2 linked regions of the Nodosilinea sp. E11 genome follow. The protein of the gene in region 1 interacts with the protein of each later gene in a pairwise test. Links are inferred from orthologs where the notes say so. Each region holds a gene or a part of one and is shown in the gene's direction. Other genes may lie near its edges.

Region 1 (8,166 bases):
AGGTAGAACGTAATCAGGCTCCTGCCAATCCTGCTGCGCTGCCCATGGGAGCCCAACCTGGCCCAGTGCAACAGCAAATTGCCCAACTGCTCAGCGAACTTGATGTTGCCAACGATGGGCTGCGGCGCACGACCATTCACAATGAGACTTTGCAGGCTGAGCTAGATGTTGCCCAACAGCGGGTGGCGCAGCTAGAGCGAGAGTGCACACTGCTGCAACAGCGGTTTGGTGACAAAAATACGGCACTACACCAGGCCGAGGAGACCTGCCGCGATCTCAAGGCTCGACTGCACCGGCAGCAGCGCTACACGCTTCAGTTCAAAGCCGCGCTTGAGAAATGTCTCAATATGACTCCGGCCTCAAGCTCAGTCTCTGGGGCCGCGCCGGTCCCCCTGGCGGTGTCGGCTGCCGAGCCTGACAATCAGCCCGTGACTATGCCGCGATCGCAGCAAATTCAACCCTGGTCGGCGGGTAAGGCTTCGCTGGATGATAACCCTAGTTTGACTCATCTGCTGCGAGGGCTGCGGGGCGCTAGCCCAGCTACTCTAGTAGAGCCTACCCCCGTGGAAGTGCAGCCTGACCTGTTTGCTGTCTCAGAGCTATCGAGTAGCCGGTTTGTGGAGATGTCGGTGCTTGAGGTCGAACCTCAGCCCCGAGTCACGGTTGGCCCAACAACGCCCCCAAAGCAAGCCCCTGAGGCGTCCTTAGAGCCAGCTCCCAAGGCATCTCTAGAGCAAGTCCCCGAGGTCGTTCCTGCTGCGATCGATCCTTGGGTAGAGGTAGCGTCGACACCAGCTTCGGACTCAACCACTGCGGCTTCTCTCTTTACCGAACCGTCTCCCTGGGGAGAGCCGGTGGCCTCCGCTCCGCCCGCTGATGTACCTATGCCAGAGCCACTGCCGATTCCCCCGCTGGTGACGGCCCCCCTTCCTGCGGCGGCACCGACGACAGCGGCGGCACCGACTTTGCCAGCCGACCTAACTGCCGACGCTAAAGTCGTCCCCTCGCCGCTCGTGTACCCACTGCGATCGCAGAAAAAGATTAAATCTATTGCCGCAGTAGAGCTGCCTAGCTTTGGCCGCACCGTGCGCCGCCGGTAGCGTTAGCGGTCTCTCTTTGAGCCCTACTATAGCTATAGCTAATTCGGTTAGGACAGAGCCGTCATTCCCCTCTATGCAGGAATGACAGGCAGAGATCGTTGCAAGCAAAACGTCCTGTCGGCTATGGCTATAACTGAGAAAACTGCTGTGGCTTTGCCCCGGACCTGTTGATTACTCCCATAGGGGAGTAATACCAAAGCTTGCTTGGCTACCCCCGATTCCGGCAGGGCGCATGCCATGTGCCCCTACGAGTTGGTCTGTTGGAACTCGGGGACATGGGAATCGGATTTGGTATAACCCGGGCAGACTGTGCCTATTTGAGGTGGTGGCCAATGACCATCTGTAGCAAGGTCGGCTCACCCCCTGGCTGGTGATATTTGTCAGCCCAGGCGCGGATGACTTCGTCAAGTTCTTGGAGGGCGACCTCGCGATCGCTCACCGGGATATCTAGCTGCTCTAGCACTCGCATCGTGCCGGGTATGCGATTAGCCCACTCGCGAATCATGCGGAAGTACTGGGCGGTGTCTTCGACCATGGCATACATGCGCTCTTGGTCATCGACTGGAGCGTAGGAGGATCGCACTAGCCCATAGTACGATGCGCCCCAGGAGGCATCAATGCGGGCGACCGTACCCGAATAAATCAGGCGACGGCGAATGTGCTCTGCCAGGGCTTCGCTGAGGGGTGCCTGGTGAGCGGCGGGGAGGTCTTCTTGAGATTTTTCGTGCAGAATCTCGATCAGCTCTAGAAACTGAAAGGAATTGATAATGCGGGCATCGGGGCAAGGCGTAGGCAGCTTGTTCTCTAGCAGAGTTTTCTCTTCGATGGTGAGGGAGGTGCCCGCGACGCGCGACTGCCCTGGTGCCCAAGGGTAGCGCCGCAGCCACATGTAAGGAAACTGGATCAAATAGCGGGGTTCTTGGGAGCCCAGCATTTTGAGCAGCTTGCCCTCGGTGAGCGCCTGGCGCATTTCCTCGACAATGGCCTTTACCCGCTTTGGCTCGATATGGTGCAGATGGCCAGTCATGCGCAGGTTTTCGCCCTGCTCAAGGTAGGTCATGTAGATGGCGCACTTGGCGGCGGTGGCGGCAGCATCTAAAAAAGCGCCGTGACGATGGCCACCGGTACGCATCGCACTAAAGGCGATGTACAGCAAAATCTGGTCGATCGCGCTAGGGCTAAGACGGCGAATCAGGGCTTCGTCTTCTACCGGTAGTGGAGACAAGGACATGGAGTGAAGAGGGTCAGCCATCGGACTTAGGGCAACTCATAACGACGGGCGGCTGCACGACCCCTGCGGCTAAGGGCGTGAAACCGCTAAAAACCACCAAAAATAGCAGATATAGCTTAATCTAAACCTTCTGGAAGACCATGCACTATGGACATGCAGAATTAATATACTTGCTTTGATAAAGCTTTACTTCTAGCCCAAATAGTTGACTACTGGGGCAACAACCTGATTAAGCTTAAGTTTGACTTAAAACCGGCCCAAGTTTTGCTGTTAATCAGGTATTTAATCCGTAGATCTCAATTATTGGTGCTTGGGTGGCTGAGAGACTGCCGGAGTTGATTGAACCCTAGTGCTTTGACTCAGACTCGCACCCATTAAATCGGCTCGAGGGTTGGCACCCAGACGATTTAGCTGCGAGTCTGAGTGACTCTGCCGCTGCCTCGGTAGGCCAGCGGGCTATGCCATCCGGTAGTGCGAGAGGGGGTAGTGGGCTCAACTCGGCCACTGCCGCGAAAGCTGAGTAATTCAGCGATCGTAGGCAGGCGGCTGAGACGACCGCTACCGCGATCGTCTTCAAGGAGAGCAGCGGTCTGTTGGCTAGCCGGGTTGTGAGCTGATAAGTGAACTGACAGCCCTAGGGTGGTGGTGATCATCAGGCCCAGGCTAGCGGTGCAGGCCAGACGGGTCATCGAAGAAAGGGGATAGGGAGGATGCATAGGACATGGCCTTGTAAGCGCTTCTAGTCCTAGTTACAAACCTGCCGGGCCTCAGTCAGGAAAATCTTTGTGCGTAAATCTGCGGATTTCTTATTTTCGGTAGCTCCCTGCACCAATCTTCCCGGTTTTGTAGCCGGCGGCAAGGGCTGTAGTGACCACGCTAAGAGCCTTTACGGTTTTGATCGGTGGGCAGAGGGTAGGGCTGGAACGGGGGGATGTTTACCAAATCTTTTTAAGCTGCGATCGCGTTGTTGAGAGGGGAGCACTGCGGGCCATTGACTGAACGCGATCGCGGAAAAACCCCGGCCTGCAATGGCCAGAACCGGCTAAACGATCTACTCTATGGGGAATGTGTTTTTGTTCAGGCTAAAGGCGCTGTTTTTGCACAGGTCTGTAGCCGCCGTTCGTTGAGGTATGGTCGTGCCCCCATTAGCTCTGGCAAACCGTGTAACCTGTGTAACTCCGTCGATGACCCTGGCTATTTCGGCTCGGGCGAAGGCGATGAAGGCCGAGGGTTTGTCGGTATGTAGCTTTAGTGCTGGAGAACCCGATTTCGAAACGCCCGATCATATTCGAGCGGCGGCCAAGACCGCCCTCGACCAGGGTAAAACTCGCTACGGTCCGGCGGCCGGTGAGCCGGGACTGCGCCAAGCGATCGCCCATAAGCTTCAGCACGACAACGGCCTGTGCTATGGCCCTGAAAACGTGATTGTCACCAACGGCGGTAAGCATTCGCTCTACGGCCTGATGATGGCGCTGATTGAACCGGGCGATGAGGTGATTATTCCGTCCCCCTACTGGCTCAGCTACCCCGAAATGGTGAAGCTAGCTGGAGGTACACCGGTGATTGTGCCCACGACCGCTGAGCAAAACTATCGCATCACCCCCGAGCAGCTGCGCCAGGCGATTACACCCCAAACCAAGCTATTTATTCTCAATAGCCCCTCTAACCCCACGGGTATGGTTTATTCACCCGCAGAGATTGCGGCCCTGGCAGCAGTGGTGGTAGAGGCTGATATTTGGGTTGTGTCAGACGAAATCTACGAAAAAATTCTCTATAACGGGGCTACCCACCTCAGCATTGGGGCGGTGTCGCCTGAATCGTTTGAGCGCACCATTATCAGCAACGGGTTTGCCAAGGCTTATTCTATGACCGGTTGGCGGGTTGGTTATCTGGCTGGACCCGTCGATTTGATCAAGGCTGTGAGCACTATTCAGAGCCACAGCACGTCGAATGTGTGCACCTTTGCTCAGTATGGTGCGATCGCTGCCCTGGAGGGGTCTCAAGATTGCATTGCTACCATGGGGCATGCTTTTGCCGAGCGGCGGCAGGTGATTATTGAACGGTGCCGTGCCATTGATGGTCTCAGCTGTGGTGCTCCAGAGGGGGCATTTTATCTCTATATCGATATCAGTGCGCTAGATATCCCCTCCCTTGATTTTTGTACCCAACTGCTCGACGAAAAGCATGTAGCGGCGATCCCAGGTATTGCGTTTGGGGCGGAAGGTACCCTGCGCATCTCCTACGCCACCGACATGGAGACTATCTTGACCGGTATGGATCGGCTGGAGTCGTTTGTCGCCAGCCGGTTGGGCTCTCAATAGCCTCTGCTTTCCCTTAGCTGGTGATGCGTCATTGGGCGCTGTCTGAATAGGGCGCTTTATTAAATGTGATGTCGATCGCGTAGCTTTCTCCTTAGGCAGGAATACTAAGGGAGCTGTTGGTGTTGCATGATACATGGGCTTTTGCTTTCCCCATTTACCAAGCCAAGGTACGTTGAGGCACCTACCGCTGCGGCTGCTGATTGTAGTGCCTTTTGTACTACAAATGTCGGTGGCGGTGGGCGTAACAGGGTGGCTGTCGATGCGCCATGGCCAGCGAGCCGTGAACCAGGTGGCCAGTCAGCTGCAAGATTCGGTTGCCCATCACATTGAGCATAAGCTTGAAGAATTTTTAGGCACCTCTCATCTAGTCAACCAGCTGACCTATGAAGCCTTGACCCTGGGCCACATTGATCCGGCTGATGATGAGGCGCTGTTTCGTCATTTTATGCAGCAGTCTTATACGTTTAGCCATATTGACTCACTCTTTTTTGAGCAGGCCAATGGTGAATTTGTCGGTCACACTACGCTGGGGCAGCAGGGACACCAGCTGATGCGCGGTGGCCCCAAAATGGGCAATCTTATTCAATTTTGGACTGTGGATCTGACTACCGGCCAGCCCACCGAGTTAGTACAGTCTACCCCTGATTGGCATACTCAGGCTCGCCCCTGGTACCGGGCGGCGGTGCGAGCCAAAGGGCCAGTGTGGGGAGAGGTTTTTCCATACCATAGTTCTCCGGCACTGGCAATCTCGACCTCTAGGCCGGTCTATGACGACAGCGGTGCGCTAATTGGGGTGTTGGGCAACAATTTTTTTCTTAGTCATATTAGTCAATTCCTGCGAGAGGCCGATATCAGTCAGCATGGTCAGGCGTTTATTATCGAGCGATCGGGGTTGCTAGTGGCAACCTCCACCGATACTGACCCCTACGAGGTGGTGGCTGGTCGCCCCCGGCAGTCCTACGCAGTGACGAGCCAAGACCCTGTCATTCGAGCGAGTGCCCAGCTGCTGCTTAACCAGTCGGGGGGAGATACTCGCCGCATTCAGCCCCAGCAGGCCGAATTTTGGCTAGGTCGCGATCGCCAATTTATGCAGGTGGCTGCGCTGGCCGATGACTACGGCTTGGATTGGCTAATTGTGGTCGTCATGCCTGAGAGCGCCTTCATGGCTGAGATCGAGGCTAGCCGCCGTGACACCATTGCCCTCTGTGCCCTGGCCTTGGTCGGGGCAGTTGTTTCTGGTCTCTACACCAGCCGCTGGATTACGCGCCCCTTGAATGCCTTTAGCTCGGCCTCGCGGGCGATCGCCGATGGCCACCTCAACCAGACCATTGGCCACACGGGCCTGCAAGAGCTGGAAGGGTTGGCCCAAGCCTTTAACCGGATGGCTGCCCGCCTTCAATCCTCGTTTAGCGATCTGCAACACTCTAAAGCCGAAGTCGAGCGTGCCAACGCTGAAATTCACCAGCAGGCTGCTCTGTTTCGCCTAATGGCTGAAAATATGAGTGATCTGGTCTGTCTCCATGATCTAGATGGCACTTATCTGTACATTAGCCCCTCAGTGCAATGGCTGCTAGGCTATACCCCCGACCAGCTGCTGGGGTTACATCCCTTGAGTCTTGTGCACCCCAATGATCTTGACCAGTGCAATCAGTATCGGCCTCTGCCCGACTCTCAAGCCCTAGCGCTAGAACCGGTGATCTGCCGCATGCGCCACAGCCAGGGGTATTACCTCTGGATGGAAACGTTTATGCGGCCTATTGTCGATGCTACGGGTGCGGTGGTGCAGTTTCAGACCGCATCGCGCGATGTGACTGAGCGAATGAGAATGCGCCGCCAGCTCGAGCATGACGCCTACCACGACAGCCTGACCGGGCTATTTAATCGCAAGCATCTTCAAGAGCGGCTCGAAAACGCTTTGAACCAGGCTCGTCAGCATAGTCATTACCGCTTTGCCCTGCTGTTTTTAGATATTGATCACTTCAAGATCGTTAACGACAGCCTAGGTCACCTGATTGGCGATGAATTATTGATGGAAGTGGCCAGTCGCCTCAAGGCCGCCCTGCGTCCCGCAGACCTGGCGGTGCGCCTGGGGGGTGATGAGTTTGTAGTCTTGCTGGAGGATGTGGGTCACCGGAGTGTGGCGATATCGGTGGCGGAGCGGATTTTAGAAACTCTGCGCCAGCCGTTTCAACTCAGCAGCCACCAAATGTTTGCCACGGTGAGCCTGGGATTGGTGATGGGCGATGCCCAGTACCAAACAGCCTCAGAGCTGATTCGCGATGCCGATACGGCGATGTACCGCGCTAAGGCCCACGGGCGCGATGGCTATGAGGTGTTTGACAGTGGTATGCACGATCGCGCGATCGCCCGGCTCACCCTCGAAACTGAGCTACGCCATGCCTTGCTCCACCATCCCGAAGAATTTGTGCTCTACTATCAGCCCATTGTTGACCTGAAAACGGCTGACGTGAAAGGGTTTGAAGCGCTTGTCCGCTGGCTACACCCCCAGCGGGGGCTGGTCATGCCCGGCGATTTTATCCCCGTTGCCGAAGAAACTGGGCTGATTGTACCCCTGAGCTACTGGCTGCTAGAGCAGGCCTGTAACCAAATGACCACCTGGCAACGCTCCTATCCCCAGGCCCAGGCGCTGACAGTCAGTGTCAATCTGTCGGCGCTGCAACTGCACAGCCCCGAACTTTTAGACCAGATCGATGGGGTATTGGCCAAAACCAAACTCTCCCCCCACAACCTGGTTTTAGAAATTACAGAAAGCATGCTGATTGATAATATTGATGACACCATTGCTGTGCTGAACGGCGTGCGTCAGCGAGGAATTGCCCTGAGTATTGACGATTTCGGCACTGGCTATTCGTCTTTGAGCTATCTATATCGATTTCCGATCAACAGCCTCAAGATCGATCGCTCGTTTGTGAGCCAAATGGAAACTAGCCCGAGCCACGAAACAATTGTGCATACCATCATTAACTTGGGACGGCAGCTAGGCTTTAGGGCGATCGCCGAAGGGATTGAAACCCCTCAGCAGGTCAACACCCTCAAACGACTCAGCTGTGATTTTGGCCAGGGCTACTGGTTTAGCAGACCTCAGCCCGCTGCCGATGTCGAAACCTGGCTGACCCAATCTATTGCCTACTATCGGCCCCAGCCGGTAGACTAAGCCGTTGATCGACCCATCGTCGCGCCTTGAAAATCGCTTCAGAGCGGCTGATCACGCCTGGTACGGCTACGGCACAGCCGCGATCGTAGGTGGCCCACACGGCGTACATTAGCACGCCATTCTCTGTGCTTTGGTCAAGCTCAAGGCGGAAACCCCGGTAGTCGAACGACAGCACTACGTGGGGGTAGTCTGGGTCAGCAAACAGCATAGGGGTAAGGGGTTGGGGTGAGGAAAAGGTTAAGGCGTTGTGCCGGATAACTAAAAAAGGGTGGGTTTTTAGGCCCACCCTGGTGAGTCGCGGAGCACGACAGCTGTGTTCTCGCCAGGTTATGCAGCGGC
Region 2 (8,360 bases), 1.9 Mb from region 1 along the record:
AAACGTACAGAGCGGGGGTTAAATTTTTTGTCATCGAGATTTAGGGTCTGGGTGACGATGGTTTTGACTACGCCCTGGGCGTCAGACTCGTCAAAAATTGAGAAGTTTTTGGTCCACTGGTAGCCCGCCGGATGCTGGTATTTCTCAATGTCGAAGCGCAGAATGCGGGCACAGAGGGCGTGAAAGGTGCCAATCCACAGATGCTTGGTGATGGATTTATACACCTGGGATCTGAGCTTGGTCTGATCGTACGGGGGCAGCGCCGAGAGCGATTTGCCAAAGCGAGCCTGGGCATCTTGCTCGGCAAATAGCACCTCAATCCGCTCCTTCATTTCTTTGGCGGCCTTGTTGGTGAAGGTGACCGCCAAGATATTGTCGGGGTCGGTCTTGTGGGTAAGCACCAGGTTGGCGATGCGGTAGGTGAGCGCCCGAGTTTTGCCTGACCCGGCCCCAGCTACCACCAGTAGCGGCCCACAGTAGTGCTCGACAGACTGGCGTTGGGCGGGGTTGAGCAGGGCGAGAAAGTCAGTCATCGGTAGCCGGTTAGGGTTTTTGCCTATTAAGTATGACACCCGGTGCCCTGAGAGGGTGAGCCGCCTGACTGTGAGCCTGGATTAAGCCCGATCTGAGGGCTGGGAATCACCCGGTGTGGCAATGCAGCCTTGCTCCCAGATCGGGCACTGAACTGCCCTGGCTAACTCGATGAACTAGGGGTGCTGGCCGCAATTTGCCGCAACAGCAGAACTTGCCAATAAGGTATGGGGGCCAAGAGAACGGTGCCGCTGCCTTCAAAAATATTGACCAGAAATTCGCCAGAGGTCATCGACCCCAGCAAAGACTTCGTGGCTTGTTCGACCCGATAGGTGATGGAGCCGGACCGGGCGATCGCAAAATTGCCGTCTACCACCAGACGGTCGTTTTGGAGTGTGACCGTTTCCACCGGCCCCTGGGCCACCATCACCACCTTGCCGGTGCCTTTGACCTTGGTTTGAAACAACCCCTCACCGCCCACCAGACCGGTGACGAGTTTATTGCGTTCAGTCGAGACCTCAATGCTGCCGTCGCTGCTCCATTGACATCCTCACCACCCAATCGCTAGGCGATATGGGTGGTGATTCCTTGAGTCGCCCCAAAGATTTCCTGCTTCACAGCCAGCCAGCTAGACTGAGTGACCTCAGCCCCCGCCGCCTCGACTCCACAGGCAATTTCGACCACCCGTTGCCCACGGGCAGAAATAACTTGAGCCGCTGCCACATCACGGGGCTTAATTGACCCGCAGTTGTGGCAGTGATGAATCCGGGTTGAGAGGTCTTTGCGTACCTCTGCCCTGCAATCAGGACACTCTTGGCTAGTGCCCCGTGCCTCAACCTTGCCGTAAAACACATCGCGCTTAACGCACACCCAGGGCAGGACTTGGTTCGTAAATTGACCCAGCCCAGCGTCTAGCATGTGCTTACCCAGCATCCCTTTGGCCATGATGCGGAAGTCGAGATCTTCGACAAACACCATCCCTGCCTCGTCACAGAGGTGATGAGCCAGCTTAAAATGCCAGTCTTTGCGCGTGTCGGCAATGCGTTGATGGACTCTCCCAATCCTCTTCTGGAGCTTCAGCCAGTTAGCTGACCCCTGTTGCTTCCTCTTTAACCTGCGTTGCAGCAATTTCAGCTTGCGGTGCAGTTCATTGAAAAAGCGAGGTCGCTTGACCTGCTCTCCATCAGACGTCGAGAGAAAGTATTCCAGCCCAACATCAATCCCCACCGGATGTCCATGGGGCATCGTGGCGGGAATAGCAACATCAGCCTGGAGGCTAAGCATGACGAAATAGCCCGATGCCTTGCGGACGATCCGGGCCTGTTTCACCTCGAAGCGGTCCGGGATCTCCCGCGACCAGCGCACCTTCACCAACCCTAGTTGAGGCAGCTTAATCCCTTCTGGTGTGATGCAGTGCTTGAGCATCTGAGGGAAAGAAAAAGACCGCATCCGGTTTGGCTTTTTGAACCGAGGGAACCCCGACCGCTTCAACCGCCACGACTCCCAGGAGGCTTCCAGCTTTCTAATGACCTGCTGGAGGACCTGGGCGTTGACAGTCTTGAGCCGGGGGAATGCCGCTTTCGCTGCCGTCAGCGACTTGCACTGACGAGCATAGTTAGGAAATGGTGCATCGACTGGCAGAATAAACTCCTGCCGAATCGAACACGCATTTACCGGAGACTTGCGAGAATCCAGCCAGTCTTTACGTTCCCGCAGCGCAAAGTTCCAGACATTGCGACACACATCTAGGATGTCCTCAATCCCTGAAACCTGCTCGGCAGTTGGCTCTAGCTTGAATTCCCACGTCATATTCAGCATAGAGTCATTGTAACCTAAGAAATGATCGACTATTTCTTAGGGGTGACTGATTGCTCCCCCTGGTTGCCCGCCGCTTCACCACCCCCCAAGCCTTCGTCTATGGGCGGAGCACTGCGGCGGAACCTGGTAGATTGTTGAAGGTTGATAGAGCTTGGCCTCTCTAGTTATCCCCAAGCTTGCCTACCCTGCTCGATCTCACCACCGCTATAGCCGCAGCAGGGCAAAACCGTGGCTGGCTACCCTCCCCTACATATGGGGTGACCAAATTCTATTGTTTCTCAAACATCACTAGATGTAGACCGGCAGATCGGCTAACCTAAGGGGCAGCTTGGGTGCCTAGGCAAGATTGCTCTAGCCCCAGGAATACTCAAAATGATAAAATTGTACTAACGAGCCGCTGCGCCATGTCCTTTGTTGGTCTCCATATCCACAGTGCCTACAGTCTGCTCGACGGGGCCAGCCAGCTACCCCAGTTGGTGGAGCGGGCCAAGGAACTGGGTATGCCGGCGATCGCCCTTACCGACCACGGCGTCATGTATGGCGCGATCGAGCTGATCAAAGTCTGCAAAGGGGCAGGCATTAAGCCGATCATCGGTAACGAGATGTACCTGATCAACGGCGATATTTCGCAGCAGCAGCGCCGCCCCCGCTACCATCAGGTGGTGCTGGCCAAAAACACCCAGGGTTACAAGAACCTGGTCAAGCTCACCACCATCTCCCACCTGCAAGGCGTTCAGGGCAAAGGCATTTTCTCGCGCCCCTGCATCAACAAAGACCTGCTAGAGCAGTACCACGAAGGGCTGATCGTCACCAGCGCCTGCCTCGGTGGCGAGGTGCCCCAGGCGATTTTGCAGAAGCGGCCTGACGTGGCCCGCAAGGTGGCCCAGTGGTACAAAGACCTGTTTGGCGAAGACTACTATCTCGAAATTCAGGATCACGGTTCTCCTGAAGACCGGGTGGTGAATGTGGAGATTCTCAAGATCGCCCGCGAGCTGGACATCAAAGTCATCTGCACCAACGACAGCCACTACATTTCTTGCAACGATGTGGAGGCCCACGACGCCCTGCTCTGCATTCAGACCGGCAAGCTGCTGACCGAAGACAAGCGCCTGCGCTACAGCGGTACCGAGTATGTCAAATCTGCCGATGAAATGCGCCTGCTGTTTCGCGATCACATTGAGCCGGAGGTGATTGAGGAATCGATCGCCAACACCCTCGAAGTCGCCGAAAAAGTCGAAGAGTACACCGGCATCCTCGGCCAGTCGCGCATTCCCGACTTCCCCATTCCCCCCGAGTTCAACGAAGACGCCGGGGCCTACATGGGCCATGTGGCGCGGGAGGGGCTGGTTAAGCGGATGAAGGCGGTCAGCTATGGGGAGATTGAGCAGGAATACCGCGATCGCCTCGAATACGAAATCGAGATGATGATCCAGATGGGGTTCCCCACCTACTTTCTCGTCGTGTGGGACTACATTCGCTTTGCCCGCGACAACAACATTCCGGTCGGCCCTGGTCGCGGCTCGGCGGCGGGGTCGCTAGTGGCCTACGCCATGGAAATCACCAACATCGACCCCATCCACCACGGTCTGCTGTTCGAGCGATTCTTGAACCCCGAACGTAAGTCGATGCCGGATATTGACACCGACTTCTGCATCGATCGCCGCGACGAGGTGATCAAATACGTCACCCGCCGCTACGGCGAAGAACGGGTGGCCCAGATCATCACCTTCAACCGTATGACCTCCAAGGCGGTGCTGAAGGATGTGGCGCGGGTGCTCGACATCCCCTACGCCGAGTCGGATCGGATGGCGAAGCTGATCCCCGTGGCGCGGGGCAAGCCCACCAAGCTTAAGGTGATGATCTCCGACGACACCCCCGCCCCCGAGTTCAAGGAGAAGTACGACAACGACCCCCAAACCCGCCGCTGGCTCGACATGGCCCTGCGGATCGAAGGCACCAACAAGACCTTCGGCATGCACGCCGCCGGGGTGGTGATCTCCAAAGACCCGCTGGATGAAATTGTGCCCCTCCAGCGCAACAACGACGGCCAGGTGATCACCCAGTACTACATGGAAGATGTGGAAGCCCTGGGCCTCCTCAAGATGGACTTCCTGGGCCTGCGCAACCTGACCATGATCCAAAAAACCCTGGAGCTAATTGAGGCCACCCACGGCACCAAAATCGACCCCGACGACCTGCCCATGGATGACCCCGCCACCTACAAGCTGCTGGAGCGGGGCGATCTGGGCGGCGTGTTTCAGCTAGAGTCATCCGGCATGCGCCAGATCGTCAAAGATCTCAAACCCTCGGGTCTCGAAGACATCTCCTCGGTGCTGGCCCTCTACCGACCAGGGCCACTGGATGCGGGGCTGATTCCCAAATTCATCAACCGCAAGCACGGGCGCGAAAAAATCGACTTTGCTGACGAAATTCTCAAACCCATCCTCAGCGAAACCTACGGCATCATGGTCTACCAGGAGCAGATCATGAAAATTGCCCAGGATATGGGCGGCTACTCTCTTGGCCAGGCCGACCTGCTGCGGCGGGCCATGGGTAAAAAGAAAATGTCGGAAATGCTCAAGCACCAGGAAAACTTCGTCAATGGTGCCATGGAGAAAGGCGTTGCCAAAAAAGTAGCCACAGAACTTTGGGACCAGATGGTGAAGTTTGCAGAGTACTGCCTCAGCGCCGACACAGAGTTACTGACGCTGGAATACGGCCCCCTTACCATCGGCGAAATTGTCGCCAAACGCATCCCCTGCCATGTGTTCAGTGTCGATGAGCAGGGCTATGTGTATACCCAGCCCATTGCCCAATGGCACGATCGCGGCCAGCAAGAGGTGTTTGAATACCACCTCGACGATGGCACCACCCTCCGCGCCACCGCCGACCACCAATTTATGACCGAGACCGGGGACATGATGGCGATCGACCAAATCTTTCAGCGTGGGCTAGAGTTGAAGCAGGTCGAGCCCCCCTGGCCGAAAGTGCTGCGGTGCGCGTGAGATGTACGACGTTGAGTTTACGCAGGGTGCTGTTGATGATCTGCGATTTCTGAAGAAGAATGAGCAGCAGCAAGTAATTGCTGGCATTGCAAGCCAGCTTTTGCATGAACCTAATGTCGAGACACGAAACCGTAAGCGCCACGCCTCCACCCCAACGATTTTCCAGAGTGGGAACTGAGACTGGGCAAGTATCGCGTTTTCTACGATGTTGAGCCAATTGTAAGAATTGTTAAAGTTGAAGCTATTGACTATAAAGAAGGCAACCAACTATTTATTCGTGGAGAGCCGTACCAGCTATGAAAACTGTCTCTCTGTTGGATGTATTGGCTCCCCTAGCAGAGTTATTAGAGCAGGCTCAAGAAGAAGCCCTAATTTTGCAAACTCCTGATGGCAAAGAGTTTGTCCTGGCTGCCCTCAACAACTTTGCCCACGAAGTAGAGCTAACTCGACAAAATCCAGCATTAATGGCGCTTCTTGATCGGCATGGACAAGAAGAATCGACAGTTAAGTTATTAAGCTTAAAAGCTCAGCTTGGCTTGGATTGCTGATTGCCTGACACATCTCTATTGTAGATTGGGTGCAGCGTAGCGAAACCCAACGCTCGCCGAGGATTTAAGGCTGAAGATGAAGGAAATGAGCAGTGGATAAACTGACCGAATATCCTCAGATTATCAAGAAGATTTTGACTGAACATGCGGAAATTTGCGATCGCTACCCCAATCCCAACATCAAAAAGCTTTTGATTCTTGATGAGGAAAGAGGTCATTACATTTGGATGACCCTGGGCTGGCAAAAGGGAGAACGAATTGCTGGCATGACTATTTATGCCCGCGTTCTTGACGGCAAATTTTGGATTGAGGAGGACTTGACCGAAGAAGGCGTCGCTACAGATTTAATGCGAATGGGAGTCGCTAAGGAAGGTATTGTTTTAGCTTTCCATGAACCCAACATGCGGCAGTACACAGACTTCGCTGTAGCCTAATCAATTTCAGGTAAAAACAGAAAGTAAGTAAACCTTTCAATTTGGGGGCAATGGTCAAAAAATAGTTAAATAGAGCAAGATAAGGAAGCTGAAATATCCGTCCTTAATCTCCATTAACACTTGAGGCAGTTATGGCTGCCCCGTTAGCGGGTAAGGCCAAGGTAAACCCAGCTAAACTCGAAGCGGTATTGTTACGTCTATAGCGATCGCCAGAACCGTTAGGACATTTCCTGTAGCCCTAGCGCAATGGCTATACGCCGTTGCGCTGCTCCAGTTTTTAACCGGGACAGTGACCATTGCCCTAAGCGCAACGGCCACCGCTATATAAGCAACACTGTCAGCAGGCCAGTGGAACCTTGAGCGCCTAACCACTGTCGGATGTCGCGAGTTCTAAAAACCTTGATGCGCTCATGCTCTAGGCAATTGTCTAGGACTGTTTTTCCTATCAGACTCAGGAGAGTTATACGAAATCCGAGTTGGGAAACCCCAATTCATAATCAGAAACCCTGTAGGGACGTAGCATGCTATGCCCCTACGAATCGGGGGTATGCAGTTAGGATTTGGTCTTAGTTGTTATTCCAGCGAGAAATTTGTAAGGTGACGGCGGGGGGGCAAGGGTGTGCGTCATCATTTTGTCGGCACCTCTAAGGGCTCAACAGGCCCGTTTGCGAAACTAAGCGCCGACTAACCATTGTCCTTGCTGCACGATGGAGAATCGCTTCAAAGAACAGCAAATTGATTTATTCAGTGACCGCACCTCAACCGGCATGGTGTCGGGTGTTGCTGAGTTGAGGCAGAAATTTCGTAAGGGCAAACGGCCCTTTGCCCTTACGAGAGACGTTGCATTTTGACTCCCCCCTTTACCCAGCAGTCCCTTTCGCGACAGATGGCTGCGGTTGTGGTTCGTGGCGTTGCCCTATGGCTTGCTTAGCTGTAAAACATCTTTTGCCATGGAAGGATATGAAAAAATGTTGATTTCCTGTCATAAAAGTCCAGAGCACTTCTTTTCTCTGAAAAAGCATGGTATAAGATTTTCAAGAGAAGTACTGCAAACAAGTACTTCTCTATGGTTCTCTTATTAAAGAATAAATAGCTTTCTTGAGCCAAAAGCCAGTTTATCAAGCCGTTTCACTTCGCTTGCTAGCAAGCGAAGTGAAAAATGTTTGATTAGTTTGGGCATTGTCAGCCAAGGAACTGGAAGATTGAGCAGGCTAAAGCTTTTGTGTTGTTTCCTGTCGGCATGTATCTCGAAAAGCGAAAAATTCTCATTGTAGGCTTATAAAACAGATCAGCAAGACTCTCCTTACTCTTGTATCAGGAAGTTTGGCAATCATGATTAAGGAAATAACTCTTCTGGGGCTAAAGAAAAGCCTGAAAAGCCTGGCGCTTGAAATGAGAACTAAGTAATAAGCATCTGCCTGGAGGGTTTGCATGACTACTTTTATGTCTGGCGATCGTGATGAGTTTTCAAATATCCATTCAACCGGCTCTGGTACTGATGACGAGCTGTTTTCATTAAATTCAGGAGTCATTACTTCTGCATTTGAAGGTATTCGGAGTAGTCTTCATCAGTTAGCGTTATCATCAAATGCTTTTGAAGAGCTCAATCGCATTTTTGAAATTACTAATCTTAATGCAGCAGCAACTCGTTTAGAAGGCTGGGCTGAAGGGGTATTTTCAGATCTGCCTGATATTTCAGTATTGAGTGATGAGGTCTTGGGGGGTGCTTTAGGCGCTTATTCTGCAGATCGAAACACTATTTATTTGGCAGAATCTCTGATGCACCCTGACAGTTTGACAGGGCTCACTAGGGTGCTGCTAGAGGAGTATGGACATGCCTTAGATCAGCAGTTTAATTCCGGTGGAGATACTGCTGGTGACGAAGGTGAGTTATTTAGCATGACTGTTTTAGGTGAAGCAATCAATGCAGAAGACTTGGGCAGGATACGAGCTGAGAACGACTGGGGGCTATTAAATCTCGATGGCACGTCCCTACTAGTAGAATTTGACAATTCCCTGAGCAC

What was found.
Region 2: the proteins of RRF56_RS16515 (region 1) and RRF56_RS08365 interact in binary tests that used the Escherichia coli proteins (3 or more experiments, as listed by UniProt). The link is inferred for Nodosilinea sp. E11 from one-to-one orthologs.

The regions. Positions count from the first base shown.
Region 1 is NZ_CP136520.1:3,248,260-3,256,425, forward strand. What follows is about bases 2,593-5,583. They hold RRF56_RS16515 (pyridoxal phosphate-dependent aminotransferase), read left to right. Parts: upstream 2,593-3,515; coding sequence 3,516-4,652; downstream 4,653-5,583. Other genes in these bases: RRF56_RS16510 (hypothetical protein), read right to left, coding at 2,739-3,047; RRF56_RS16520 (EAL domain-containing protein), read left to right, coding at 4,858-5,583. Outside these bases: RRF56_RS16500 (hypothetical protein), read left to right, coding at 1-1,100; heterocyst differentiation master regulator HetR, read right to left, coding at 1,414-2,331; more of RRF56_RS16520, read left to right, coding at 5,584-7,827; RRF56_RS16525 (hypothetical protein), read right to left, coding at 7,793-8,035; RRF56_RS16530 (superoxide dismutase), read right to left, coding at 8,155-8,166. UniProt on the Escherichia coli protein: Shows aminotransferase activity with methionine and histidine as substrates, and to a lesser extent also with phenylalanine.
Region 2 is NZ_CP136520.1:1,351,345-1,359,704, forward strand. The notes cover bases 2,370-5,554. They hold RRF56_RS08365 (DNA polymerase III subunit alpha), read left to right. Parts: upstream 2,370-2,753; coding sequence 2,754-5,354; downstream 5,355-5,554. In the rest of the region: DNA helicase PcrA, read right to left, coding at 1-533; RRF56_RS08355 (AIM24 family protein), read right to left, coding at 695-1,054; RRF56_RS08360 (transposase), read right to left, coding at 1,096-2,349; RRF56_RS08370 (hypothetical protein), read left to right, coding at 5,651-5,902; RRF56_RS08375 (XisI protein), read left to right, coding at 5,995-6,336; RRF56_RS08380 (pre-peptidase C-terminal domain-containing protein), read left to right, coding at 7,768-8,360. UniProt on the Escherichia coli protein: DNA polymerase III is a complex, multichain enzyme responsible for most of the replicative synthesis in bacteria. This DNA polymerase also exhibits 3' to 5' exonuclease activity. The alpha chain is the DNA polymerase catalytic subunit.